3 regions of the Blautia sp. 2227st1_G12_2227SCRN_220401 genome follow, and region 1 is predicted to be linked to each of the others. Evidence: predicted binding sites of a transcription regulator. Region 1 holds the regulator's gene; each other region holds the start of a gene.
The links. Region 1 encodes Rex, which represses fermentation and respiration genes when NADH is low (regulators of the CRP and FNR family bind a similar motif). Its sites were predicted from a motif close to ATTGTTAANTANTTAACAAT; they were not measured.

Region 1 (8,094 bases):
CTGTTGGAGCAGTGACGTACCGGAATATGAACACCTCTTTTTTCCAGAAGCTCTGCAAAACGGAGATAACGGTCCAGCTGCACCAATGCAGGAGAACGGTCGGTCTCATCCGCCCTGGCAAAATGGGTAAACATTCCCTCGATCACCAGATTCGGGATTTTTGAGATTTTTTCGATCTTTATCGCATTTTCCGGAATATCCGCATATCCGATCCTTGTCATTCCCGTATCCAGAGCCAGATGAATATGTACATTTTTTCCAATGCGTGCACCTGCTTTTGCATATTCTGCCGCTGTATTAAGATCCGATATGGTGATTCGGATATCATTGGCTGCAAGCTCCTCATAATATTCCTCAAATACAAGGCCAAGGATCAGGACAGGCTTGGTGATCCCTGCATGCCGAAGCTCCAGTGCCTCCTCTGCAGTAGCTGTTGCAAATCCCCAGATATAGTCATAGTCCTGGATCAGACGGGCAATAGCTCTGGCACCATGGCCATAACCGTCTGCCTTGATCACAGCGATAATCTTTGTCCCTTCTTTGACATTTTTATGCATTTCCTCAAAATTGTGGGCAATGGCATCCAGTGATACCAGTGCTTTTACTCTCTCGTATTTTTTCATAATCCCGACTCCTCTTCACCTATAGCTAATGCCTTGGGCAGATATTCTATGATATCTCCTGCCAGCATACTGCGCTTTCCTTTTTCAGCGGCTGCAAGATCACCGCAAAGTCCGTGAAGATAAACACCTAACGCGGCCTTTAAAACCATGGGAGGCTGTTCCTCCGTTTTCAGATACATACATAACACTGCTGCCAGGATCCCGGAAAGCACATCTCCGCTTCCTGCAGTTGCCATTCCGGAATTACCGGAAAGATTCAGATACATCTGGCCTTTTTCATCTGCGATCACCGTACATGCATCCTTCAATACGCACACAGAGCCTGTTTCCGCAGCACATTTCAGTGCAGTATCTGCGATCTCATGCTGGATCTCCTGGATCGTTCTGCCACTGAGCCGGCTCATTTCTCCGATATGCGGTGTCAGGACTACATGCTCTCCCAGATACTGATACCACTGTGGATGTGCAGCCAGAAGGTTCAGGCCGTCCGCATCCAGGATCAGCGGCTTTTTCTCCCGGGCAGCCGCCGTGAGAAACCACTGTTCTCTCTCACGGCTGGCCACTGATGTTCCAAGTCCCGGTCCGATCACGATCACATCACACCAGGATAGAAGCTGTTCATTGGATTCCTGATCAAAGCGGCTGCAGACCATAGCCTCCGGAAGGAGTATCTGCAGTGGGATCCTGTTGGCTTCCACAGTCTGGATCTTTACCATTCCCGCACCGGCACGAAGTGCTGCACTGGCGCTTAAATAAGCGGCTCCACACATTCCCTCACTTCCGGTCACAAAGAGCACTTTTCCGAAGGTACCCTTGTTTCCGCCGGGATCACGTTCCGGAAACAGCTTCAGATCTTTATTTTCCAGACAGGCGGCAGATGCAGTCACAGCTTCCTGCTCATAGATCCCGATATCGGCGGTAACGATCCTTCCTGCATACAGTCTTCCCGGATAAAAGCAAAGACCTCTTTTCCGGTAGGCAAATGTGACAGTCAGATCGGCGCTGAAGGCAATTCCCATTTCCAGGCCAGTATCTCCGTTCACTCCTGACGGGATGTCAACTGCGATCTTTTTGGCCCTCGCACTGTTCATCTCATGGATGATATCAGCATAATGCCCCTCGATCGGACGCGTCAGGCCTACCCCAAACACGGCATCTACTATAGTAGTATATTCACTCCACTGCGGGTTATTCACCTCCGGGACACGATAACCGGAAGCGATCTTATACTGAAGAGCTGTCTCTCTGGTCATTTTATCTTTGTTTCCGACCATATAAAACTCTACCCGGATTCCCTTCAGATGGAACAATCTGGCAACAGCGATACCGTCACCGCCATTATTTCCGCTTCCGCAGACTACCAGGATCCTTTCGTCCTTCTGGAGATACTTTTCTGTTTCCTCTACCACCTTCAGTGCCGCCCGCTCCATCAGAACCTCGGAGGGAACTCCGATCTCACGGATCGTTGTGGAGTCCAGATCCTTCATTTCTTTGCAGGTAACAAGCTTCTTCATTCTGTCTTCTGCCTCCCCTCTGTCATAGAGAAAGCTGCCGTTTCCGGCAGCTTAACAATTCTTACTTATCCACATGTTCCTGCCTGTATTTGCTGAGATTATAAGACAGTGTCATCAGACTCTCGGAAAGATGAACGTTCTCTACGATCACATCATCCGGTGTCTCAAGATCGAGATGTGCAAAATTCCAGATTGCCTTGATCCCGTTCTCCACCAGGATATCTGCCATTTCCTTGGCTTTATTCTTGGGAAGTGTCAGGATCGCGATCTCCACGTTATTCTCTCTCAGGAAAAACGGAAGCTCACTGAGCATCTGGATCTCAAGTCCACGGACTGCGATGCCCTCAAGCACAGGATTTACGTCAAAGATACCAACCAGCCTGAAGCCACGCTTCTCAAAATCCACATAATTGGCAAGTGCCTGTCCCAGATTACCAGCACCCAGAATGATCATCGGATGAACGGTATCCAGTCCCAGGATCTTACCAATCTCTGTATAAAGATAATGTACATTATAGCCATACCCCTGCTGCCCAAAACCGCCGAAATTATTAAGATCCTGACGGATCTGAGAAGCTGTGGTATGCATCTTCTTACTTAACTCATTGGAAGAAATACGTTCTACATTGTCTTCCATCAGCTCTCCTAAGTAGCGGTAATAGCGTGGCAGACGCTTAATCACCGCTTTCGAGATTTGTTTTGTCTCCACGATAGTTTTCCTCCTTACCTTACACTAGGTTAATTATAACGAATTGACATTTTCCTGTCAATTAAAGTTGTCTATTCTGTACAAATTTCTTTTTATTTTTTCTAATAATTGATTTTTTCTTTGAAATCCCGGCAGTTTCCGTTATAATAGGTGGAGGATTTTTCCCTGTTCAGACATAAACAGGGGTGATTCTTTATACAGGAGGACAGTTTTTATGATTTTATCATGTCAGAATATATGCAAGGCCTTTGGCGAAAAAGTAATTTTAAATGATGCATCCTTTCACATTGAAGACCGTGAAAAGGCTGCTCTGATCGGATGCAACGGTGCAGGAAAGACCACACTGCTGCGTATCATCATGCAGGAGCTTTCTGCTGATTCCGGTACCGTGGTGCTTGCCCGGGATAAAAATATCGGCTATCTTGCCCAGTACCAGGATATCCACGGACATCATACCATCTACGAGGAGCTTCTTACCACCAAGCAGCACATCATCGATATGGAACGCCGTATCCGCAACATGGAACAGGAAATGAACACGGTGACCGGTGATGAGCTGAACCGTCTGATGGAAACCTATACCCGCCTGACCCATCAGTTTGAGCTGGAGAACGGATACGCTTACAAAAGTGAGCTGACCGGTGTCTTAAAGGGTCTCGGCTTCACGGAGGAAGATTATGACAAGCAGATCGAAACTCTTTCCGGCGGTCAGAAAACCCGCGTGGCGCTGGGCAAGATGCTTCTTTCCAAGCCGGATATCCTGCTTCTGGATGAGCCAACCAATCACCTGGATATGGAAAGCATCTCCTGGCTGGAAACTTATCTTCTGAATTATCCGGGAGCTGTTTTTATCGTCTCCCATGACCGTTATTTTCTGGATAAGGTGGTCACCAAGGTCATTGAGATCGAAGCCGGACAGACCCGCGTATACAGCGGCAACTACTCTGCCTATGCTCTCAAGAAGGCTCAGCTTCGTGACGCACAGTACAAGGCATACTTAAATCAGCAGCGGGATATCAAGCATCAGGAAGCCGTTATCGCCAAGCTGAAATCCTTTAACCGTGAAAAATCCATCAAGCGTGCGGAAAGCCGTGAAAAAATGCTGGACCGTGTACAGAGGATCGAAAAGCCTCTTGAGCTCCAGGACCGGATGCGTATCTCGCTGGAACCACGGGTGTTAAGCGGAAACGATGTGCTCCACGTGGAAGCGCTTTCCAAGGCCTTTCCGGGACAGACCCTGTTCTCCGATATCTCCTTTGATATCAAACGCGGCGAGCGTGTGGCACTGATCGGAAACAACGGAACCGGAAAGACCACCATGCTGAAGATCATCAACGGTCTTATTGAGGCAGATGCCGGCAAATTTTCCCTTGGTTCCAAGGTGCAGATCGGTTATTACGATCAGGAACATCATGTTCTGCATATGGACAAGACGATTTTCCAAGAGATCTCCGATACTTATCCGACTCTCACAGAGACCGAGATCCGAAATATGCTTGCCGCATTTCTCTTTACCGGAGATGATGTTTTCAAGGAGATCTCCGCACTTTCCGGTGGAGAAAGAGGCCGTGTTTCCCTTGCAAAGCTGATGCTTTCCGAAGCCAACTTCCTGATCCTTGACGAGCCTACCAACCATCTGGATATTGCCTCCAAGGAGATCCTGGAGGAAGCACTGGTCAGCTACACCGGTACAGTCCTTTATGTCTCCCATGACCGTTACTTTATCAATCAGACTGCGACCAGGATCATGGAGCTGACAAACCAGGCAGTGGTAAATTACATCGGTGATTATGATTACTATCTGGAAAAGAAGGAGGAGCTGACCAGTACCTATGCACCGGGAAGCACTTCTCCGGAGGCACCTGCCGAAGAAAAAGCGGTTTCCGAGAACAAGCTTTCCTGGCAGCAGATGAAGGAAGAACAGGCAAAGAAACGAAAACGGGAAGCCGAGCTGAAAAAAGTCGAAGCCCGTATCGAAGAGCTGGAAACAAGAGACAGCGAGATCGACGAAACCATGGTCCTTCCGGATGTCTGCACCAATGTAGCGGAATGTACAAAGCTGAGCCGCGAAAAAGCAGCCATCACTGAAGAACTGGAAGAGCTTTATGAAAAATGGGAAGAGCTGGCCTGACGGTCAGCTCTTTTTTATCCCCTTATGTTTTTACGGAAGCAGCATGCCGAGATGCTGTTCAAAGCATACACCATCGTTACGGTCTGTTCCTTCCTCCACCGCATCCCGGATCGATGCCGAGATAAAGTCCACGGCCAGCTCTGCACAGGTTTTCATGGAATATCTTTTTACCAGCCCTGCACTGAGCACGGATGCAAAAAGATCTCCTGTCCCGGAATAGCTTCCGCCGGATTTCTCTGCAAATACCCAGGAGCTGTTTCCGTTTTCCAGGACAAGATTCCCCATTTTCAGAGGCTGCCCCTCCTCCCTGTGATCCACTCCGGTGATCACAACGGCAGGAAGTGAAAATTTCCGGGCAAGTCCGCACCCGATCTCCCGGATCTCTTCCATCCGCCGGGCCTCTGATACCTTTTGCAGTTTATTCCAGATCTCCTCCATTTTTTCTTTTCCGTAGAGAAGAAGGAGGGCCTCCGTAAGGTTCGGTGTGATCACATAGGAACGACGTGTCAGTTCGCAGAACCGGCTGCGGAGCTCTTCTGTATAGATCGGATAAACCGCGCCGTCATCCCCCATCACCGGATCTGTAAGGATCAGAGTATCCTTCCCTGCAAACGCATCCATAAATTTCAGGATCCTGTCTGCCTGCTTATCGTCAGAAAGAAATCCTGTATAGATCCCATCCGGGAAAAATCCTCTTTTTTTCCACTGCTCCATATATGGTTCCATATGCTCTGTGAAATCCTCACAAAAATAACTTTCATAACCGGTCTGGTTGCTTAAAACAGCGGTGGGAAGTGGACACGCCTGGACTCCCATCACCGAGATCACCGGGATCGCTGCTGTCAGTGAACATTTCCCCAGCCCGGAAAGATCATTGATCACTGCTATTTTTTTCATGGTAATTCTCCAGTCTTGAGTTTTTTTCTGTAATATTATAGAATGAACTGTCAGGTTTACGCAATCATTTTTGGAAGGAAATCATCATACTTATGTTAAATATATCTGCAGAACACAAAAAAGAACACCTTTATCTGGAGGTTTACCACTATTATCGGAAGCTGATCCTGGAAGGCCGTCTCCTTCCCGGAAGCAAAATGCCCTCCCTCCGCAAATGCGCCCAGGAGCTGAAGCTGAGCCGTACCACCATTGAAAATGCCTATCTTCTGCTGGCAGCAGACGGCTATATCATCGCCAGGGCACAAAGCGGCTATTATGTCACCGGCATTGCTTCCAAGCAGCATCTGCTTACCCCCGAAAAACAGGATAAGGACATCACGCCCTGCCTTTATGATTTTGCCTCTTCCGGTGTTGACCGGGAAAGCTTCCGTTTTGATCTGTGGCAGCGTTACATCAAAAGCGCCCTCCGCCAGGGCGACCGTATGCTTTCTTATGGCGAACCCCAGGGCGAAAGCGATTTCCGGGAGGTTCTCGCAGACTATATCCGGGAACGCAGAAATGTGATCTGCTCCCCGGATGACATTGTAGTAGGGGCCGGTCTCCAGCCCCTTCTCCAGATCCTCTGCCCTCTGATCCATGAACGGAAAACCGTTTCGTTCCCCACACCGTCCTTCACCACATGCAGCACCATCTTTCAGGATTACGGCTTTGATGTCCATTACCGGGACAAAAGCTGCGATGTGATCTATGTTTCTCCTGCTCACATGACGAAATGGGGCGAGATCATGCCGGTAAAACGACGCCTGGAGCTGATCCGTCATGCGGAGATCAATGACCATCTGATCATTGAGGATGATTTCGAAAACGAATTTGTTTATTTCCAGAAGCCGACGCCTTCACTTTTCGGTCTTGCAGGTGGTGAAAACGTTGTCTATATCGGTTCCTTTTCCAGGCTGCTGCTGCCCTCCATCCGTGTCAGCTTCATGGTACTGCCGCGCTCTCTCCGGGAAAAATATACAAAAAAAGCAGCCTTTTATAATCAGACTGCTTCCAAGGCAGAACAGATCGCGCTCTGCCAGTTTATCCGCGACGGGCATCTGGCTTCTCAGACAAGAAAGCTCCGCCGCCTTTATTCCCAGAAGCTGAAGGCTCTTTCCCAGGCTGTCCGGGGAACCTTCGGCCAGGACTGCCAGATCCAAACAGGAGCCGCAGGAACCAGCCTTGCCCTTACTCTTCCCTGTTCTCTCACAGGCAGTGAACTGACAGACAGAGCCCGGAACCGTGGTCTGGGACTGGAGGTTCTCAGAGAAAACGGAGCCGAGGTCACCCTGGTCCTCTCCTGCTCCTCCATTCCATCCAAGGATTTTCTGCCTGCCTGTCAGCTTCTGAAGGAGGTTACCGGCTCCTAATCTCTCCGGTTATCGATCATGTAGAGCAGGGCATTTACAATGCACGCAGCGATGTTGCTTCCACCCTTGCGTCCTTTTGCCACAATATAAGGCACATCTGCGTGCATGATCAGCTCCTTGGACTGCACAACATTCACAAAGCCTACCGGCACACCGATGATCAGCTCAGGAGAAAGCTTTCCGTTCTCAATAAGCTCATAAAGACGTACCAGTGCGGTAGGTGCGTTTCCAATGGCAAAGATCAGCTTTTTATCCATCTCTGCTGCCTTGTCCATGCTGGCTGTGGCTCTGGTAGTCCCGTTCTTTTTTGCAAGGGCAGCCACATCCTCATCGGACATGAAGCAGTAAGCCTCACCGCCGTAGCGGGCAAGTGCACGCTTGTTGATCCCGGCCTTTGCCATCTGGGTATCTGTGACGATACAGGCACCGTTGCGGATGGCGTCCATGGCCATCTCCACTGCCCCCTCCGAGAAGCAGAGATTTTTTGCATAATCAAAATCTGCGCTTGTGTGGATGCAGCGTTTTACGATCAGCTCTGTTCCCGGGATCAGGGGAGTATCCCCCAGCTCTTCTGTGATGATCTCAAAGCTTCTTTTTTCGATCTCCATGGGTTTTACATTTTCAAGCTCAACTTTCATTTCTATTCTTCCTCCGTAATCCCGTTTTCCAGTATCTCATAGATTTTTTTCATATCCAGATGCTTCCGCAGCTCTGCAGCCAGGATATCATACTGCTGTTCCTTAAATGCCGCAAAATCCACGCCTGTCATATTTTCCACATCAATCCCTTTTTTCTCGCCGATCACGCGGAT
Region 2 (8,094 bases), on a different contig from region 1:
GTGGGTATCGCTTACGATCAGCACCTTCATACAAGCTCTTCCTTTATAAGGCAAAGAGCTTTTCCACGATGGCTGATCCTGTTCTTTTCTTCCATGGAAAGCTCTGCGGAAGTACAGCCATATTCCGGAAGATAAAAGATCGGGTCATAGCCAAAGCCATTCTCCCCTTTTTCCTCGTAGCCGATGCGGCCTTCCATGGCAGCACGGACTGTCTTTCTTCTGCCATCTGGGAAAGCTGCCGCAATAGCACATACAAAACGTGCAGTACGTTTCTCATCGGGTACACCTTCCAGACGCTGGATCAGGTTTGCGTTTTTAATATGATAAGAAGTATCCTCACCCATATAGCGTGCGGAATAGATTCCCGGCTCTTTGTTCAGATAGTCGATCTCCAGACCAGAATCATCTGCCAGAACGATCTCGCCAGTCATTTTACTGATTGCTTCTGCCTTGATCATGGCATTTTCTTCAAAGCTTTTTCCATTTTCATCAATATCCGCATGGATCCCGGCATCCTTCAGGGAAAGGATCTCCAGAGAAGGATCCGCAAGTATCCTTCGGATCTCCTTCATTTTATCCTCATTTCCGGTAGCAAAAATGATCTTTTTCATTCTTTAATACTTCCTTTCTTCGGCGGACGTGGTCCAAGAAACTGGTAATAGTAGGTTTTCATCATTCCGTTATAGATCTTACGGTTTTTATCTGCTTTTCGGCCGATGTCATTCTCTGCCTTGTCATAGGCAGTGATCAGATACATGGACCAGCGATCCAGCCCCTTATAGCTTTCACCGATCTCACGGTACAGTGCAGGGAGATTGGATTTTTCTTCGATCCGTTCACCATATGGCGGATTTGTCACGATAAAACCAAAGGGTTTGGAATGGCGGAGTTCACTGACCGGGCGCTGCTGGAAATGGATCAGTCTGTCCACTCCTGCCATTTTTGCGTTGGCGCGTGCTGCCTTGATGGCAGCTGCATCGATATCAAAGCCCTGGATATCGGTTTCAATATCAAGATTTACACGTTCTCTGGCTTCTTCTCTTGCATCCTCCCAGCATTCCTTCGGGATCAGATGCTCCCAGCTCTCGGCCAGAAAATGACGGTTCAGTCCCGGCGCCATATCCGCTGCCATCATTGCCGCCTCAATAGGAAAGGTGCCGCTTCCGCAGAACGGATCGACAAGAATACGATCCTTTTTCCAGGGGGTGAGCATCAAAAGAGCGCTGGCAAGAGTCTCGGTGATAGGTGCCTTGACAGTCATCTGGCGATACCCTCTCTTATGGAGGGATACTCCTGAAGTGTCGATTCCGATCAGAGCTACGTCTTTCATAAAGGCCACACGGATAGGAAATTCCGGACCATCTTCCGGAAACCAGGAAATCCCGTAGATGCCTTTGAGACGCTCTACAATGGCTTTTTTCATAATGGACTGGATATCAGATGGACTGAAAAGCTTACTTTTGATGGAGTTTGCCTTGGCTACCCAGAATTTACCGTTTTTCGGTATGTAATTCTCCCATGGGAGGGCCTTGGTCTTTTCAAAAAGCTCATCAAAAGTCTCGGCCTTTACTTCGCCTACTTTCAGAAGCACACGTTCTGTGGTACGAAGGAACAGATTGGCGTCTGCCACACCCTGGGCATCAGCCTCAAAGGTTACTCTTCCGTCTTCCACCCTGGTCACTTCATAGCCAAGATCCAGTATTTCACGTTTCAGCACCGCCTCTGTTCCAAAATGACAGGGCGCCGTTAATTCCCACAGATTCATAAAGTGATCTCCCGTACTGTATTTCCTTCAAAATCTTTAATGGTAAAAATTCCGTTCTCAAGGATTGCATAGGTCGGCGGGTTACCTTCCTTTGGAATGGATACGGAACCTGGGTTCAGAAGGATATAATTCCCCATATTTTCTGCCTTCAGCACATGTGTATGGCCGTGGATCAGAATGTCTCCGTCCATCATCGGCGGAAGATTATCCTTATTATAGATATGACCGTGTGTGGCGTACATCGTTTTTCCTTCGATGGCAAGGATACAGTAATCTGCCATAACCGGGAAGTCCAGGACCATCTGATCCACCTCTGCCTCACAGTTTCCGCGTACTGCATAGATCTGGTTTTTTCTCTCATTTAAAAGGCGGATGACTTCCTTTGGTGCGTATTCCTTCGGAAGGTCATTTCTTGGTCCGTGATAAAGCAGATCTCCCAGAAGCACCAGTCTCTCCGCCTTCTCCTTGTCATATGCTTCCAGCATTTTCCGGCAGTAATATGCCGAACCATGTACATCGGACGCAAACATATATTTCATAAGCTTTTCTCCTTGTAATTTGTGTTGGTTTTTATCTCTGTTCTTTACATTATCATGATTTCCTTTAAAATACAAGATTTGTTACAGATATGCATTCGCAATCTGATTTGATATTGTCCGTTTTTTTTATCCGCGTACAAGATTTCTCCCTCTGTAGGCTGCAAATCCACCAATCACGGACCTGGTACGACAGCCCTGTCTTGCCAGGCTCCGGGCAGCCTGCATGCTGGCGCCGCCGCGGTCGCAGTAAAATATCAGCAGCTTATCTTTGGGAAAACGATATTTCTGATCCTGTTTTTTCTCAAGATATTCCTCCAGCTCTCTGTATGGAATATTTACCGCGTTCCGGACATGTCCCCTTCTGTAGGCGGCAGAATCCCGGAGATCTATGATAACAGCGTCGCTGCGCTCCACATAATAATCCAGCATTTTTGCAGAGATAGTTTCGATCTGAAACATGGAAAAAATCTCCTCTTTTTGGTATATTATATGGAAGCTTCCGGGTGAATGTTCCCTTATATGTATTTAAGCGGGAAAAGCCATCTCTGACTTTTCCCGCTTTTCTTATCCTTTAATATCTGTCAGAGCCTCTGTCCTTCTCAGAATCATATTCATCGGAAATTTTGTTTCCGTAGCTGCTTTTGGAACTGTTTCTGGAAGAATTTCCCAAACTGTTCTTAGAGCTGTTTTTTCCGCAGTTTCTGGAAGCACTTTCCCCGTGATTTTTTCCTGCATAATTAGACTCATTTCTGTCTGTTTCGTAATTTTTCGCCATTTGAATTACCTCCTGATGAAGTTGATTTTACGGCTTTCCGAAGCTTTCTGCCGCTTTTTATTACAGGAAATAGTATCCCAAAAAGTTTGGAGATTATTCGCCAAAATCATATTGCTTTTTTTTCCAGTTTATATTATAATCATTCTTGTAAAAAGAATTTACCCTTCAAAAATTTTTTTTACATAACCCCTTATTTAATTATTTATACTCCCCTCGAAACACCCGGTAGCTCCCCTACCGGGTGTTTCTCTATACAAAAACAAGCCGCCGGATTGACGATCACAGTCGCTCCGGCAGCTTGTTTTTTATCCGTTGATCGGATTTACATGCACCATACAGTGCTTTACATCTTTGAATTTATTCTCGATCGTATGATGTACATTTTCCGCAATATCATGTGCATCAAAAAGGGAAATATTTCCATCTGCTGCGATTTCGATATCCACATACATCTTGGATCCGAAAAGACGGGTTTTAAGAAGGTCTACTCTTCTGACGCCCGGTACCTTGAGGATCTCTCTCTTCATGGATTCCTCAGTTTTTGCATCACAGGAATGATCTACCATCTTGTCAATGGCATCCCTGAAAATGTCGATCGATGCCTTGGCGATCATAACGCAGATCACGATACTGGCGATCGGGTCCAGGATCGGGTATCCCAGTCTTGCACCTAAAATACCGACAAACGCTCCGATAGATGAAAGTGCATCTGAACGATGGTGCCATGCATCTGCCATCAGGGCTCCTGAATTGATCTTCTTTGCAGCACCTCTTGTATACCAGAACATCCACTCTTTTACCACAATGGATACCACTGCTGCAATCAGTGCAAGTGTTCCCGGAATGGCAATGGTTCCGCCGGATGTGCTTTTTACGATATCACGGGCACCGGTAATTCCGATCCCGAGACCAGTGACAAGCAGCATTCCTGCAAGGACAATGGAAGAAACACACTCCATTCTTTCATGTCCGTACTGGTGCTCTTTGTCCGATTTCTTTGTAGAAAGACGGACACCGATGATCACGATGAAGGTGCTTCCCACATCTGATGCAGAATGAATGGCATCCGAGATCATCGCTCCTGAATGTGCCACAATACCTGCGATCAGTTTAAATACAGATAATAAAAGGTTTACCAGAATACTGATCCCGGATACCTTCATTGCTGTCTGCTGTTCCCATGAAGCTGTTTTTTCTGTATCATGTATAATTGTTTTGTTTTCTGTGTGTTCCATAAACAGAATCTCCTTTTAAATATATGATCAGGTTCTTCTTATGGCACAACATTTTCCGTGAAAAAACCGGCGGTTCCTTCACTACTCGCTACAGTGCGATTTTCCGCCGGTGTTCTTTCTTTTCTGTATAGGGATATCCCAGCTTCTACCTTCTGTTCCATCCATATTTTGCAGTAAAAAAGACATACCTGCGAAACATACACTGTCCCGCAGATATGTCTGAAAGCAAAGTCACATTCTGCTTCACCTCATATTCCGTGAATGCAGGTTCTTTGCAATTACGTTTAAATCCATATCCGCTGCCGCTTCCTGCGGCCCGGCCCCATGCCTTCGATAAATATTTTCGATTCCGAAAAGCATCGCCTGCTCAGTTTGTACTGTTGATCTCGCATCCTGTTCGAATGTAATGCAGTGCAAAGAGAATTTTTACAGTCTTACGGGTCTCCCGCTTAACTTCTCAGAAAGGATACACCATGTGCCCTCTGTTAGTCAAGCCAAAGTTTTTTATTTTACAGGTAGATATCTTCAACTTTCTGTTTATTCCATGTCCGGAAACATGCTTCGCACTGCACAGTTCTATATCAAATAATAGATCCTCAGTTGTTTGTCAAAAAACCGGGAGCGGATAAATCCGCTCCCGGTTAAATCTACGATCTGTATTCAGTTGGAATGACTGATTATGCCTGCGGGCCGGCTGCAACGAGTGCTTTACCAGCTGCATTTCCTTCATATTTAGCAAAGTTCTTAACGAATCTTGCAGCAAGATCTTTAGCCTTTGTCTCCCACTCTGCAGCATCTGCATATGTGTCACGTGGGTCAAGGATTGCAGGATCTACGCCCGGAAGCTCTGTCGGAACCTCGAAGTTGAAGAATGGGATCTTCTTTGTCGGAGCTTTAAGGATAGATCCGTCAAGGATAGCATCGATGATACCACGAGTATCTTTGATGGAGATACGTTTTCCAGTTCCATTCCATCCTGTGTTAACGAGGTATGCTTTCGCACCGCTCTTCTCCATTCTCTTAACGAGCTCCTCAGCATATTTTGTCGGATGAAGCTCAAGGAATGCCTGTCCGAAGCATGCGGAGAATGTAGGAGTAGGCTCTGTGATTCCACGCTCTGTACCAGCAAGCTTAGCTGTGAATCCGGAAAGGAAGTAGTACTGTGTCTGCTCCGGTGTCAGGATAGATACTGGAGGAAGTACGCCGAATGCATCTGCGGACAGGAAGATAACCTCTTTCGCTGCCGGTGCAGAAGATACAGGGCGAACAATGTTCTCGATGTGGTTGATCGGATAAGAAACACGTGTGTTCTCTGTTACGCTCTTGTCAGCGAAGTCGATCTTGCCCTCAGCATCAAGTGTTACGTTCTCAAGAAGAGCGTTTCTCTTGATCGCATTGTAGATGTCCGGCTCAGACTCTTTGTCAAGGTTGATAACCTTAGCGTAGCATCCACCCTCGAAGTTGAATACTCCGTTGTCATCCCAGCCATGCTCGTCATCACCGATCAGAAGACGCTTAGGATCTGTGGAAAGTGTTGTCTTACCTGTTCCGGAAAGACCGAAGAAGATTGCTGTGTTCTCTCCGTTAAGGTCTGTGTTTGCAGAGCAGTGCATGGAAGCGATGCCCTTCAGCGGCAGATAGTAGTTCATCATGGAGAACATACCTTTCTTCATCTCTCCGCCGTACCATGTATTAACGATAACCTGCTCACGGCTTGTAATGTTGAACATTACAGCTGTCTCAGAGTTAAGTCCTAATTCTTTGTAGTTCTCAACTTTAGCCTTGGATGCGTTGTAAACAACGAAATCCGGCTCAAAGTTCTCAAGCTCCTCAGCTGTCGGCTGAATGAACATGTTTGTTACGAAGTGTGCCTGCCATGCAACCTCAACGATGAAACGGATAGCCATACGTGTGTCTTTGTTAGCTCCGCAGAATGCATCTACTACGAAAAGTTTCTTGTTGGAAAGCTCCTTCTTGGCAAGATCTTTAACTGCATTCCATGCTTCCTGAGTTGCCGGATGGTTATCGTTCTTGTACTCATCGGATGTCCACCAAACTGTGTCCTTGGAGTTCTCATCCATAACGATATATTTGTCTTTAGGGGAACGTCCTGTGTAGATACCTGTCATTACATTGACAGCACCAAGCTCACTGACCTGACCCTTCTCAAATCCCTCAAGCTCCGGTTTGGTCTCTTCCTCAAATAATGTCTCGTAGGAAGGATTGTACACGATCTCAGTTGTTCCGGTAATACCATACTTTGTTAAATCGATTTTTGCCATCTTAACATTTACCTCTCTTCTTTAATAGTAATTATGATAGCCACCTACTGCTGCAGGTTTTTGTCATCCTGCCATAGGAATTGGTCATTCCAACATCCCTATCCACAATTATACATAAATTGTACGTAAAAGCAACCAAAAAAATTCATTTTCCGCAAAAAAATGATAAATCTTTAACAGTGACGTTTTAGCACTGTCAGATTTTATTTCATCTACGCTTGACTTTTTCAGAATAATAGCTACAATATATCTGATTATAGTTATTATATATATTTATAATAGCAACTATATGATTTTAATATATAGAAAGAAGTGATTTCTATGTCAGATATTCTGATCAAACGTAATCATATGGAAATCCCCTGGCACAACTACGTAAGTACCAGGAACAGCCAGCCCATTACCGAAGCTTCTCTTTCCGAAAAAGCTTCCCTGATCGGCCGTACAGGCATGATGCTTCTCTCCTGTGGGACCGGTGCCTGGCGGGTACGGAGTTCCATGAATACATTGTCAGAAGCACTTGGTATCACCTGTTCCGCAGATATCGGACTGATGTCTATAAGCTACACCTGCTTTGACGGTGAGAGCAGTTTTTCCCATGCACTTAGTCTGACTACCACCGGCGTAAATACTTCCAGACTGAACAGGCTGGAACATTTTGTCAGTGATTTTCCTGCGGAGGGTATCCATATGAGCGGTGAAGCACTGCACAGTCAGTTAGATGAGATCGAGCGGATCCACGGGCTTTATTCCCCTGCAGCCCTGGGACTGGCTTCTGCACTGGCCTGTGGTGCATTTACTTTTCTTCTGGGCGGTGGCCCGCTGGAAATGATCCTGGCTTTTGCAGGCGCAGGCATCGGAAACGCCATCCGCTGCAAGCTTGGCAAGCATCATTTTACTCTGTTTATGTGCATTGCAGTTTCTGTTTCCTCTGCCTGTCTTGTATATGCAAGCTTCCTGAAACTGGCAGAGCTTCTGTTCCACATTTCCGTCCAGCATGAGGCCGGATACATCTGTTCCATGCTGTTTATCATTCCGGGCTTTCCGTTTATCACAAGCGGGATCGACCTTGCCAAGCTGGATATGCGTTCCGGACTGGAACGACTGGCCTACGCCATTATTGTTGTAATGGTGGCTGCTGTCTCTGCCTGGCTAATGGCACTGCTTCTTCATCTGAAACCTGTGGATTTCCTGCCTTTGGAGCTTTCGGCAGCTCAGAGGATCCTGTTCCGGCTTCTGGCAAGCTTCTGCGGGGTATTCGGCTTTTCGGTCATGTTCAACAGCCCTGTCCGTCTAGCCGCAGCTGCCGCCTTCATCGGCGCACTGTCCAACACTTTACGTCTGGAGCTTGTTGATCTTGCCGGTTTCCCCCCTGCTGCCGCGGCTTTTTTCGGAGCACTGACAGCCGGACTTCTGGCCTCCCTCCTCAAAACAAAAGTGGGATATCCCAGGATTTCCATTACCGTACCATCCATTGTGATCATGGTTCCCGGACTTT
Region 3 (8,094 bases), on a different contig from region 1:
GAAGAATTCCGGGGCATACGATCTCACACACCATTCGGGTCATACGCAGCAGAGAGTGAAGCTTCCAGAGATTTTCTTCCGGCATCATCGGAAGGATACCAAGGCTGAATACAGAAGCACCTTCATTTGCAAGCTCCAGGATCTGAAGAAGCATTGCATTGAAATAAGCCGGAGTCTGGAGCACACATGGCGCACCGGACTGTGGGTCATCCACAGAAAGACTTAACGGGATCTCAAGAGCCAGGCGGATACCTGCTTTCCTACAGTTAGCTGCAAGTGTGTACAGATCTTCGGAAGTTCCGATCTCCGGGATAATGCGAAGAGAGCAGTTGGAGGTTGCCTGGAAAAGATCTGTCAGGTACAGAGTGTCTGCTTTGCATTCACTGATATAGTCCAGCTTATCGGACAGCCCGGAAAGAGTATCTGCGAAGTCAGCAGGATTTACAGCCATTCCGGTGAAAGTAGTCTTACGGAACCAGTCAGGATCTGCAGCGCAGTTCTGGTCGGCTTCCTTCATGGAAAGAGAACGCTCACGGTAGATTTCTTTCATCTTTTTTGTGAGGCTTGAGAATGTGCCGGCAACTTCCGGGTGATCGCGGAACAGCTCGCAGTAAAGCCATTTCAGATCATTGTAGTAGTGTTTCAGACGTTTCTCGTAGAGGGCATCGTAAGCTGTGTCCTCCTTGGAAGTTTCGACTTTCAGAGGCTCGGTCTTGGAAGTCTCGACCTTGATCGGCTCGGTCTTGGAAGTCTCGACTTTGATCGGCTCAGTCTTGGAAGTCTCAACCTTGATCGGCTCAGTCTTGGAAGTCTCGACCTTGATCGGTTCGGTCTTGGAAGTCTCAACCTTGATCGGCTCGGTCTTGGAAGTCTCGACCTTGATCGGCTCGGTCTTGGAAGTCTCGACCTTGATCGGTTCGGTCTTGGAAGTCTCGACTTTGATCGGTTCAGTTTTGGAAGTTTCGACTTTAAGCGTTTCCTTCTTTACGGTTTCAAGTTTTTTCACTTCGGCTTTAGCATTTTCAACAGATTTGGCAGCACTGGAACTGGTGCCGGTAGCAGAGGTATTTTTTTTCAGTTGCTTTTCTTTTTTTGCCTGCATGGCAGCTTTCTTTTTCTGGAGTCTTTTTGTTGACATATAGAATTCCTCCTTAGATAAAATGATATTTTCGGTATAAAAATGTAAACTCTCTCACTGGAGAGAGAAACAGAGCTACAGCTTATGAAAAACAGGACGGCGGTTTTTAAATACAGCATAATAGGAAAAACCACATTCACGGAGAACATCAGCCGCCTTGTCAAAAGCATAGCCGATTTTATCCGGAGTATGGGCATCTGCACCGATGGTGATGATCTCACCGCCAAGCTCACGGTAACGTCGGATAATATTGACACAGGGATTCGGTTCACCAAGCCCGTAGTGATAACCGCCTGTGTTCAGCTCGATTCCCACATTTTTGCGGATCAATGTCCGCAGGATCTCGTCCAGGATCTCCTTATATCGTCCGTAAGAATACTGACGGTTCTGATTTGGACCATAACGTACTACATAGTCGATATGTCCGTACACATCCATCTCGTCAAAAGCAGCGATATTTTCCAGGATGGATTCAAAATATTCCATGTAGCATGCGGATTCCTTACGGCCCTCAAAATAAGAAGGATAATAAGGATCGTATCCGTGCACCACATGGGAGGAACCAATAACGAAATCAAAGGGAACTTCTTTCAGAAGATCGGAAAAAGATTCTGCAAGCTGAGGCTGAAGTCCAAGCTCGATCCCGAAGTTAACCTGGATCTGGTCTTTAAAAGCATCCGCAAGATTCTCAAGTTTCTGGCGGTATGCAGGGATGTTCAGGGAAAAATCAAGATTTTCCGGAGTATCGGGATAATCCGGATCAAAATGTTCAGTAAAACAGATTCCCGTGAGACCCTGGTCTGCGGCAGTCTGGATCATTTCTTCCATCGGTGTATCGGAATCTGCGGAAAAAGAGGAGTGCATATGGCAGTCCCATAAAATTTTCTGGTCCATTTTGTACCTCCATATTCAAGCCTTTATATTCTGTGACAATGATCGTATCTGCCTGTTATGAATCCGGGAAAGTCAAACTCCCAGCGGGAATATAGATATCCGTTTTGGGAATCAGCAGGACAGAACTTTCTATCAGAGAATTATAGCACATTTTTCAGAAATTTTCTTAATATTTATTTTAATGTTCTTTTTTATAAATAGCTCTTGAATTTTTGTTTGGAATTAGGTACAATATGAAACAGGTTGATGTTTCTTTAACAAAGGAACGATTTAAATCACCATTCAATTCATAGGAGGAATTTATCATGGCAGTAAAAGTTGCAATTAATGGTTTTGGACGTATCGGTCGTCTTGCATTCCGTCAGATGTTTGGAGCAGAAGGATTTGAGATCGTAGCAATCAACGATCTTACATCTCCTAAGATGCTTGCTCACTTATTAAAATATGATTCTACACAGGGAAGATATGCTCTTGCTGATAAAGTAACAGCAGGCGAGGATTCCATCACAGTAGACGGAAAAGAGATCAAAATCTATGCTAAGGCTAACGCTGCAGAGCTTCCATGGGGAGAGATCGGTGTAGACGTAGTTCTTGAGTGCACAGGTTTCTACACATCCAAAGACAAAGCTCAGGCTCATATCGATGCAGGTGCTAAGCACGTAGTTATTTCCGCTCCGGCTGGAAACGACCTTAAGACAATCGTTTACAACGTAAACCATCAGGGTCTTACAAACGAGGACAAGATCATCTCCGCAGCTTCCTGTACAACAAACTGCCTTGCACCAATGGCTAAGGCTCTTAACGATCTTGCACCGATCAAATCCGGTATCATGTGCACAATCCACGCTTACACAGGCGATCAGATGACACTTGACGGACCGCAGAGAAAAGGCGATCTGAGAAGATCCCGTGCAGCTGCAGTTAACATCGTTCCGAACAGCACAGGTGCTGCTAAAGCTATCGGACTTGTTATCCCAGAGCTTAACGGCAAACTTATCGGTTCTGCACAGCGTGTACCTACCCCAACAGGTTCTACAACAATCCTTACAGCAGTAGTTGAAGGAAACGTTACTAAAGAGCAGATCAACGCAGCTATGAAAGCAGCTTCCAATGAGTCCTTCGGATACAACGAGGATGAGATCGTATCCAGCGATATCGTTGGTATGAGATTTGGTTCCCTCTTCGATGCTACTCAGACAATGGTACTTCCACTTGAGAATGGCACAACAGAGGTTCAGGTAGTTTCCTGGTATGACAACGAGAACTCCTACACAAGCCAGATGGTTCGTACAATCAAGCACTTCGGAAAACTTCTGAACGCTTAATTTTCTGCGAACGGGTGTAGAAGAATAGACTCAGAAAGGGTCCGGTCTGAAGAGGACCGGGCCCTTTTTTTCCAAAAGATCAAACAAAAAAATGTCTGAGGAAATGACTGTTAACAGAGCGGACAACAATACCGCTCGCCCTTATTCATCTGCTTTTGCAGAAATAAAAGTTAAGGAGATATAGAGATGCTGAACAAAAAAAGTGTTGACGATATCAATGTAAAAGGACAGAAAGTACTTGTAAGATGCGACTTCAATGTTCCGCTTCAGGATGGAAAGATCACAGATGAGAACCGTCTTGTAGCTGCTCTTCCTACAATCAAGAAACTGATCGCAGACGGCGGAAAGGTTATCCTTTGCTCCCACCTTGGAAAACCGAAGGGAGAGCCGAAACCGGAGCTTTCTCTTGCACCTGTAGCAGTTCGTCTTTCTGAGCTTCTTGGCCAGGAAGTAAAATTTGCAGCAGATCCTGAGGTAGTAGGACCGAACGCAAAAGCTGCTGTAGCAGAGATGAAAGATGGCGATGTAGTTCTTCTTGAGAACACACGTTATCGTGCAGAAGAGACAAAGAACGAAGACAAGTTCAGCGAAGATCTTGCTTCCCTCTGTGATGTATTTGTAAATGATGCATTCGGAACTGCTCACAGAGCTCACTGCTCTAACGTAGGTGTTACCAAATATGTAAAAACAGCAGTTGTAGGATATCTGATGCAGAAAGAGATCGATTTCCTTGGAAACGCTGTAAACAATCCGGAGAGACCATTCGTAGCAATTCTTGGCGGTGCTAAGGTTTCCAGCAAGATCTCTGTAATCAACAACCTTCTTGACAAGGTAGATACACTGATCATCGGTGGTGGTATGTCCTATACGTTCTCCAAGGCTATGGGCGGACATATCGGAACATCCCTCTGCGAGGATGATTACCTTCAGTATGCTCTTGACATGATGAAGAAAGCAGAGGAGAAGGGCGTGAAGCTTCTTCTTCCTGTAGATAACAGAATCGGTGATAACTTCTCCAACGACTGCAACATCCAGGTTGTAAAACGTGGTGAGATTCCGGACGGATGGGAAGGAATGGATATCGGACCGGAGACTGAGAAGCTTTTTGCAGACGCTGTAAAAGATGCCAAGACTGTTGTATGGAACGGACCGATGGGATGCTTCGAGATGCCGAACTTCGCTCATGGTACAGAAGCAGTTGCCAAAGCTCTTGCTGAGACAGATGCAACAACGATCATCGGTGGCGGTGATTCTGCAGCAGCTGTAAATATCCTCGGATATGGCGACAAGATGACACACATCTCCACAGGCGGCGGTGCTTCTCTTGAGTTCCTTGAGGGAAAAGAGCTTCCGGGTGTAGCAGCAGCTAACGATAAAGACTGATAAAAAATAAAGTGTTCCAAGAACACAAAAAAGGAGATAAAAACAATGGCAAGAAAGAAAATTATTGCTGGAAACTGGAAAATGAACATGACACCAAGCGAGGCTGTAAAGCTTGTTGAGACTTTAAAACCGCTTGTTGTTAACGATGAAGTTGACGTAGTATTCTGCGTACCGGCTATCGACATCATCCCTGTTGTTGAGGCAGCTAAAGGTTCTAACATCCAGGTTGGTGCTGAGAACATGTACTTCGAGGAGAAAGGCGCTTACACAGGTGAGATCGCTCCGGCTATGCTCGTAGATGCAGGCGTTAAGTACGTTGTACTTGGACACTCCGAGAGAAGAGAGTACTTCGGTGAGACAAACGAGGACGTTAACAAAAAAATGCTCAAAGCTTTCGAGCATGGCATCACACCGATCATGTGCTGTGGTGAGACACTTACTCAGAGAGAGCAGGGCGTAACAATGGACTTCATCCGTCAGCAGGTTAAGGTTGGATTCCAGGGTGTTACAGCTGATCAGGCTAAGACAGCAGTTATCGCTTACGAGCCGATCTGGGCTATCGGAACAGGTAAGACAGCTACAACAGAGCAGGCTCAGGAGGTTTGCGCTGATATCCGTAAATGCATCGCTGAGATCTATGATGACGCTACAGCAGCAGAGATCCGTATCCAGTACGGCGGATCTGTAAACGCTGCAACAGCTCCTGACTTATTCGCTCAGGCTGACATCGACGGCGGTCTTGTAGGCGGCGCTTCCCTGAAACCAGATTTCGGAAAGATCGTAAACTACAAATAAGATTCACTTAAAAAGGGGCTTCGGCCCCTTTTTTTATATCTTTTTATAAAAAAACCAGAAAAACTCTCCCTGACACGGATAGCACAGCTAACAAAAAAGCTGCATCTGATCACAGTCAGAGAGAGTTTTTCTTATCTTCAGAGTAAGGATTGTTTTTCTCTGAAGCTTTTTCTGTATGTTCGTTCCTTTCGTCAGGCTCGGGAACGTGTTCCACAATGTCCTCGATCTCGCAGTGGAGAATGGAACACAGCCTGTCTATGGTATAAATTTCAACATTTTTATTTTTTCGAAGTCTGTCCAGAAGTGAACGGGTGATCTGGTAATGTTCATAAAGATCATACTGAGTGATTCCACGCTCCTTCATCGTGACCCAAAATCTGTCATATTTTATCATATATATATCCTGTCCGATTCATCCTTGAATTAATCTTATTATGAAGGTAAAATTGGAATCACAACAGTGTCCTTATATAGACACTACAGAAAGGAGAAGCAATGAGGAAGTTTTTTAAAATCTTAATTTCAGTGGTGATCACACTGTATTTTTCAGCTACCATGTTCTACTGCTTTGTGGCAGGAACACCGGATGACGGAAAAGGGGCAGTGATCTATATGATGTCAGCAGCAGGCCTGTCGATACTGTTTCCGGCTTTTACCTGCGGCTGCATTCATTACATCCTTTATCTCAGAAAAAAAATGGATGAAAGGAGCAAATGATCAGGATTTATGGTATGATAACAATAAATATCTGGCAGGGTATGTCGTTTCAGAAAACGGTTATCTGATAACGGCAGAAACGCATCAGATGGCTGTGCTGTGATGCAGCCGTTACGTATTATAATAGAAAGAAAGCCTGCAGCTGTGCGTAAGACGCTTATATGATCATTTGCGGAGGATTTTATGGGGAATATTCTGGATTATCTTGACTGGAGAGGAGATCTTACCTTTGAGCAGTCACCCTTTAATGAAGTTGACAATCTGATACTGGCGTGTTTTTCCTATCTTGATCTGGATGAGAGGGCAGAAGTAAAAAACGGAAATACTCTTTCTGTAGAAGAACTCTTTGCGGCTTTTTCCAGACGGGAAATGAAGAAGGATCTGAAAGCAGAAAGCGCCTTTCTGCAGAATACACCGATGCTCCTTGAAAAAATGGCCTGTGCGGAGAGATTCCGGAAATGTACAGTAGGGGGCTTTGTCAATGAAATCCTTTCCAGTCAGGCTCAGCAGTTTGCGGCAGTGACTATAGGACTGGATGATGGAACCACATATATTTCCTTTCGGGGAACCGATGATACCATTGTGGGATGGAAGGAGGATTTTAACTTAAGCAACGGAGTTGTTCCTTCGCACAGAAAGGCGTTGGGATATCTGGAAACGCATGGAACTTATATACAGTCCATGCTGCGGATCGGCGGTCATTCCAAAGGAGGAAATCTGGCTATGTATGCAGCGATGCAGTGCAGTGACATCCTGCAGGAAAAGCTTCTTTCTGTCTATGATAATGATGGCCCGGGTTTCCCGGAAGGATTTTTCAGTCCCGGAAGAGTGGAAAGGGTTTTGCCAAAAGTCACTCGTATCATTCCCGAGGCATCTGTGATCGGTATGCTGCTCAGCCACCAGAAAGATCCGCGGATCGTAGCCAGTACACAGAAGGGGATCCTGCAGCATGATGCTTTTACCTGGGAGGTAATGGGGCCATCCTTTATAGAGAAAGAAAGTTTGACAAGAAGAGCTGCGGCGTCAGATCGAAGTCTTCATAAATGGATCGACCATATGGATGAAAAACAGAGAGAGCATCTCATCGGGGAACTCTTTTCTGTGTTGGAAGCAACCGGAGCAGATACCATTTCCCAAATCCAGGAAGGTGGTCTGAAAAGTCTGGCTGCCATGGTGCGCCAGCTGGATAAACTGGATCCACAGTCAAAAGCTATGGTGCAGGAACTGATCACCGGACTTTTTGGCAGCTGGCTGGAATTACTTCCTCTGCCGGAACTTGACAAAAAGCGTTTTCTGCCATAACATAGGAGTTACTCTGATAAAAATTGGAAAAAACGGAAAGGGGACATCAGAAAATGAGCGAAAAAGTCGTAAATGCGGCCCTTCTTGGTCTCGGAACAGTAGGAACCGGTGTATATAAAGTGATCAAAAGCCAGGAGCAGGAAATGACAGCCAAGCTTGGATGCCAGGTAAAGATCACAAAGATCCTGGTGCGTAACCTAGAGAAAGCGTCCGGGAAGGTAGACGATCCTTCTGTTCTTACAACAGACTGGGCAGATATTGAGGGAGATCCTTCCATTGATATTGTGATCGAGCTGATCGGCGGGATCGAGCCGGCACGTACTTATATCCTTGCAGCACTGAAAGTCGGCAAGAACGTTGTAACTGCAAACAAGGATCTGATCGCAGTCCACGGAAAAGAGATCCTGGAAACTGCCAGGGCAGCGCAGAAGGATTTTCTGTTTGAGGCAGCAGTTGCCGGAGGAATCCCGATCATCAGCCCGTTGAAGAACAGTCTTGAGGCCAACCATGTAACGGAAGTTATGGGAATCGTAAACGGAA

Region 2: the regulator Rex is predicted to act here: its motif matches at 6,758-6,777, upstream of pckA (phosphoenolpyruvate carboxykinase (ATP)).
Region 3: the regulator Rex is predicted to act here: its motif matches at 2,275-2,294, upstream of gap (type I glyceraldehyde-3-phosphate dehydrogenase).

What each region holds. Positions count from the first base shown of each region.
Region 1 is NZ_JBCLNI010000024.1:7,947-16,040, forward strand. Features, by position in the region: gene alr (alanine racemase) at 1-623, opposite strand, end outside; gene ABCM67_RS12080 (NAD(P)H-hydrate dehydratase) at 620-2,137, opposite strand; gene ABCM67_RS12085 (redox-sensing transcriptional repressor Rex) at 2,199-2,846, opposite strand; gene ABCM67_RS12090 (ABC-F family ATP-binding cassette domain-containing protein) at 3,061-4,977, shown strand; gene ABCM67_RS12095 (pyridoxamine kinase) at 5,008-5,874, opposite strand; gene ABCM67_RS12100 (PLP-dependent aminotransferase family protein) at 5,967-7,283, shown strand; gene ABCM67_RS12105 (precorrin-8X methylmutase) at 7,280-7,921, opposite strand; gene ABCM67_RS12110 (cobyric acid synthase) at 7,924-8,094, opposite strand, start outside.
Region 2 is NZ_JBCLNI010000005.1:90,216-98,309, forward strand. Features, by position in the region: gene ABCM67_RS03905 (metallophosphoesterase) at 1-30, opposite strand, end outside; gene ABCM67_RS03910 (XTP/dITP diphosphatase) at 27-611, opposite strand; gene ABCM67_RS03915 (class I SAM-dependent RNA methyltransferase) at 608-1,765, opposite strand; gene yfcE (phosphodiesterase) at 1,762-2,304, opposite strand; gene ABCM67_RS03925 (rhodanese-like domain-containing protein) at 2,431-2,763, opposite strand; gene ABCM67_RS03930 (hypothetical protein) at 2,876-3,079, opposite strand; gene ABCM67_RS03935 (cation diffusion facilitator family transporter) at 3,385-4,314, opposite strand; NiCo riboswitch at 4,515-4,695, opposite strand; gene pckA (phosphoenolpyruvate carboxykinase (ATP)) at 4,992-6,596, opposite strand; gene ABCM67_RS03945 (threonine/serine exporter family protein) at 6,918-8,094, shown strand, end outside.
Region 3 is NZ_JBCLNI010000002.1:43,541-51,634, forward strand. Features, by position in the region: gene ABCM67_RS01405 (hypothetical protein) at 1-1,138, opposite strand, end outside; gene ABCM67_RS01410 (histidinol-phosphatase HisJ family protein) at 1,214-2,032, opposite strand; gene gap (type I glyceraldehyde-3-phosphate dehydrogenase) at 2,338-3,357, shown strand; gene ABCM67_RS01420 (phosphoglycerate kinase) at 3,544-4,740, shown strand; gene tpiA (triose-phosphate isomerase) at 4,786-5,535, shown strand; gene ABCM67_RS01430 (helix-turn-helix transcriptional regulator) at 5,651-5,929, opposite strand; gene ABCM67_RS01435 (hypothetical protein) at 6,031-6,252, shown strand; gene ABCM67_RS01440 (Mbeg1-like protein) at 6,436-7,554, shown strand; gene ABCM67_RS01445 (homoserine dehydrogenase) at 7,608-8,094, shown strand, end outside.